Regions from separate parts of the Phormidesmis sp. 146-20 genome, predicted to be linked through region 2. Evidence: riboswitches for the same ligand, from Rfam matches in the RefSeq annotation. Region 2 holds a riboswitch; the other holds the start of a gene.

Region 1 (2,396 bases), 140 kb from region 2:
TATCAGGTAGCGACTCATACGAAGCCCTTGTCCGTAGATTTGAGGTAGTTTATTTTTTAATACCTCTCATCTTGAAAACAGCTTACGTATTCACGCTCATGGAATCAGCAGAGCTTCCCTGTATTTGTATAGAAGGCGCTTCGGATATCATTTCTCGTCCATCAACAAGCGATTGAAGCCCTATCAGTTCCTAAAACATCATTCATGAGGGTTATCCACAATGCAGACACTGTTGTTCTTCCTGGGTGTTTTTTACCTTGGTATGATGCCCATTTTGTTTATCGGCTGGCTAGGTTTTTTCCGACAAGACGCTGACATGTCAAAAGAAGAAAAACAGGTGTCTTTAATTGTGTTGACGATCGCGACGCTACTTTGGCCGATCGTTTTACCCTTTGCTTATTTAGAGCTGCTTGGCAAATTCAAAAGAGCTACTAGAACCAATCGTCTATACAAAAATTTATTAGAAACAAACGTCGAAACAAACGTCACAAATTCTCAACTTTGTTAATTAAGAGATTCTCTAGCCAGAAAGCAGTCTCCCAAGAATCTCCACTACCCCAGAGGCTGCTCAAAACATCTGATTAAACTTCCTTTTAAGCTGAGTCTTTAGACAGATATTAATCTAAAATCTTTATGAAATAGTTGTATTTGTAGTCTAGATAACAGACACTAACAAAACATATCTTTTCATAGGACAGGCAGACCTGTAATTTGCGCTGTTATACTGTTAGAGTTTGCGGTTAAATAAACTCAAGCAGAAACGATTTTTGTCTTAAAAGTAGCAGCCTTTTACCATAGAGCTGCACTAGATTGATCAATGAAGGATTCCATAACTCTAAGTTGGATTCTCCTTCATGTGCCGTCAAACCATTATTTGAGTGGGTAGCCTAATCTAAATTTTGGCTCAGTAAATGTTCTGAGTTGCGAATTTGAAGCGGAGGAACCAACCTTTTGGGGCGAATCTTACCCAGATTAAGAGAGACACCTTCCAGTCTTAGCCCGTCAGCTAACTCCGTCGGCAATGGGAGGAGCGCCCAAGACTTGCTACTGTCAGCAACTGTCATTGAGGTCTCCTGGTATCTCAAGCTCGGATTTGTTCTGAGTGTTGAGTTTAGCCCTGACCCACCTCTCGCCTATCCTAATCCTGAGAGGTTTTACTGTGAATATTTTGTCCATGTTGGTGCGGCTTCAAAGCACGCTGGGTCGTTCTGATCTAGTGAATCAAATGGTGCTTTTGCCCAAAGCGCATTCTCTGACCCCAAATTCTAAGCAAGAAATCAATTTGGCGGTTGGCTATTCGGGTTCTCCTTGTAGTCAAACGGCTCTAGACTTGACGCTGTGGATTGCCCATCAGACCCGGCTCGCCACTGGCAAACAAGTCACTGTACAGGTTGTGTATGTCGTCGAAAACAAAACGACTAAGATCCCGGTCTATTGCCCTACAGAAAGCATTCGAGAGGTTGAAAATCGGGTAGATCTGAGAGAGCGCCCATATCCTCGCAAAGCCGATCGTCAGGGTCATCAGACAGCAGTAGTCGAGCTACCCGAACTCAGTGATTTCATCCAACCAATCGGGATGGCGGACGTATTTGAGCAAGCCGATCGCATTCTCTGGCAAGCGCGCTGTCTAGCGGATGAGTGGCGAGGGTCACTAAAGACGCATCTGCGATTTGGCACCGTAGCCGAAGAGTTAAGGTCTGTGGTTCAAGAAGAGTCCGCTTCACTCTTGATTTTGGGTTGTGAAACGACCGCTCATTCACTGATACAGCAGTTGGGTCAGGACTTTCCCTGCCCCATTTTGGGCATTCCTTCAGCGTTGGACAACGATTGAGAAAAGGCTATTCGTCCAATCTTGAACTCTGCAAAGTATGAGAGGGTGGAGATAAGAGAATCATGGGAGAGTTATTTTCCCGTCTGATTCTCTCATTTCTGCCCTTAACTGTTTTGAAGCTAGTTGTTTTGAATCTGATTCTGAATTTTATAAGGAGCCTCTCGATTGAGTCGATCGATCTCCTGAGTGGCGGCGATCTTCTGCTGACAGGCTTGAGCGATCGCTTCCATAACTCGCCTAGACACCTCAGTCGGAGACTCATTAGCTTGTGCTGTAATTTTCACATCTGCCTGAGCGTATAGGGATTGACGCTGGGCTGTCAGCGTGTTGAGTCTCGCTTTAAGCGTTTCTGAAGACTGTAGCAGGGGACGGCTGCGATCGTGCTGCAAGCGGTTATGAAGCTCATCCAGGGGCAAGTCTAGCCAAACGATGACTCCATGCCGCAGATATCCCCAGTTTTCGGGTTTGAGGACAATACCGCCGCCCGTCGCGATCGCAAGTCGAGTGTAAGGAGCTAATTCTGCCAAAACGTTAGTTTCTAGCTGTCGAAACGCTGCTTCACCCG
Region 2 (2,396 bases):
TTCAAGATTTCCTCGCTTTTGAAGATAGGGAAACCGAATCGGAGCCACAAGGTACACCTTCTAAATCAACAAATCATACGATGTCTCTGGGTGAGGAACATCAATGACTAAGGGCAAAACTTCCACCCCTGCCTCAACAAAAGGACGGCAAACCTCTTCTCTAGTATCCGCAACGCCTACAATCTGCCCACCTTCAATCGCAACCACTCTACCAGGGTATTTTGCAATTAGCTCGTCATAATGCGTAGCAAGCCACTGACTATCTGACGCAAGAATATCGGCAAGCATTTGGACTTCCATACTCTCAGCCTCATTGACAATATCCTCAATTTTAACAACATCAATGCGATCGCTTAACGAAAGACTGTGAAGCGCGATTGCAGCCAAGGAAAAAGCGAGTGAGATGCGAGCGCTAACCTAAGCTGATTGCCTGGAAGTGCGATCGATCGTTCTTCCTTTCCTGCCCGCAAGCCTCCTCACAGTGACCACAATTCTCGAAAATCACGATCAAATCAAGTTTGCAGCCGATCCTATTGAATTGTGTGACAATCAAATCGAGCTTGCAGTCGATCGCCGTGAAGTACTTTATTGGGCAACCATTCCAATGTGAGCGGCGACGATTTGCCAGGTTCCGTTGGGGGAGACGGCCCAGACGCGGGTAAAACGAAAGTCACCGTTTGCGGGATTGCTATTGTAGGTGCCAACTATTTGCATTCTGACGAAGACGATCGCGACCTCTCCATACAGTCGAATCTGCCGTTCGGAAGGGGTTAGCTCGTAGATCTTAATCAAGCCAGATTTGTGTGCAGCGAGATCGTCTTGTTTGCTAATGATTTCTCCGAGATGACTGGTGGCGACGAGTTCAGGGGCGAGTAGTTCATCCAAGACGCTGACATCAGAAGTCAACATTGCCAGTCTAAGCCGTTCTTCGGCCTCAATAATTTGAGTTTCAACTGTTTTATTCATCGTGTCACCCCTATAAACCAAAGTAATTCTGATATTCACTATCCTCCAGCTTTGTCCATGCACCCTACGACAAAAGATGGATTGATACATTTGGCGGAGAATGGTAAAGTCTTTAAAAGTCAAATCGGTCAGCTTAATCTGGTGAGTTTCTAGTAAGTGACTTACTGGAGCGGAGGAACCAAAACATCGGGGCTTGTCTTCTGTGAAAGGTCGATCGCAAACGATTCAAACTTGAGTCGGCGACCAATACCAGAGAAGGGCATCTCTCAGCCCTCGCCCGTCAGCTAACTCCGTCGGCATTTGAGAGAGGACTGTAGAGTTTCAGCATTTTGCTTTAGGCTCATCAGTGTCTCTAATTTAGGTCGAACATTTAGTTTGAGTCTTTGAGCTTGAGGTGTTGACGATGATCCTTCAGCTAAACTTGGCTGCGATCGTGGCCGTTGCGAGTCAGACTACTTGGCGAAAAGTGCGTCCCGCGATCGCTCAAGAAGCGGTGTGGTTGCCTGCGATCGGGTTTTTGGGTGTGATTGTGCTCTGGTGGGCGATCGCGCTGTTCAAACACGACGTGATGCCGACTCCGCCAGAAGCGTTAATGGCAAACTTAGATTTCATTTTGCATCCCTTTTATCGGCGTGGGCCGGGGGATCTCGGAATTGGCTGGCTCCTGTTGGCGAGTTTGCGGCGGGTGTTGATTGGCTTTGGTTTGGGGGCGTTCGTCGCGATTCCGATCGGCTTTCTGATTGGCATGTCTAGACGAGCGATGTTGGCGTTGAATCCAGTGATTCAGATCTTTAAACCAGTGTCTCCATTGGCGTGGCTCCCGATCGCGTTGGCGATTTTCAATTTGGCCGATCCCTCTGCAATTTTTGTAATCTTTATCACGTCACTTTGGGCAACGATTATCAATACCGCGCTTGGTGTTTCTAGCGTTCCACAAGATTATTTAGACGTGGCAAAAGTGTTAGAAATGCCGCGCTGGAGACGAATCACCAGGATTATTTTGCCTGCTGCGTTGCCATACATTTTTAGTGGTTTACGAATTAGTTTGGGTGTGGCGTGGCTGGTCATTGTAGCAGTCGAGATGTTGACAGGTGGCATAGGAATTGGCTTTTTTGTCTGGGATGAATGGAGCCGCCTCAACTTAAGTTCAGTGTTTTTAGCCGTTCTAGTGATTGGTCTAACAGGATTGCTCCTAGACTTTGCCATCACCCAACTCGAAGCGTTTGTCACTCGTCAGCGGCGATCGACCTAAAAAAGCTTTAAGTTCTCCGCTAAACCCAGGTGAATTCAATCTTTTCACTAATTCAATCTCTTCACTGCGGTTATGAGAGAAGCCCCCAAATCCTCCACCCGTCAGAGACTTTGAATTAGAACTCTTGTCTTAAAGTCCCCCAGAATGGGGGCAGAAGCGCAGAACACCGAAGCGAAAA

Evidence for each region. Region 2 has a riboswitch for cyclic di-AMP ahead of ntrB (nitrate ABC transporter permease). Riboswitches for the same ligand answer to the same signal wherever they lie in the genome.
Region 1: another riboswitch for cyclic di-AMP. It lies ahead of ACKFKH_RS06810 (universal stress protein); the one in region 2 lies ahead of ntrB (nitrate ABC transporter permease).

What each region holds. Positions count from the first base shown of each region.
Region 1 covers NZ_JBJPHT010000005.1:180,768-183,163, forward strand. Annotated here, with positions in the region: gene ACKFKH_RS06805 (hypothetical protein) at 221-508, shown strand; cyclic di-AMP (ydaO/yuaA leader) riboswitch at 905-1,033, shown strand; gene ACKFKH_RS06810 (universal stress protein) at 1,160-1,831, shown strand; gene ACKFKH_RS06815 (shikimate kinase) at 1,951-2,396, opposite strand, start outside.
Region 2 covers NZ_JBJPHT010000005.1:37,763-40,158, forward strand. Annotated here, with positions in the region: gene ACKFKH_RS06115 (hypothetical protein) at 1-48, opposite strand, end outside; gene ACKFKH_RS06120 (DUF5678 domain-containing protein) at 61-387, opposite strand; gene ACKFKH_RS06125 (nuclear transport factor 2 family protein) at 586-966, opposite strand; cyclic di-AMP (ydaO/yuaA leader) riboswitch at 1,087-1,280, shown strand; gene ntrB (nitrate ABC transporter permease) at 1,370-2,218, shown strand.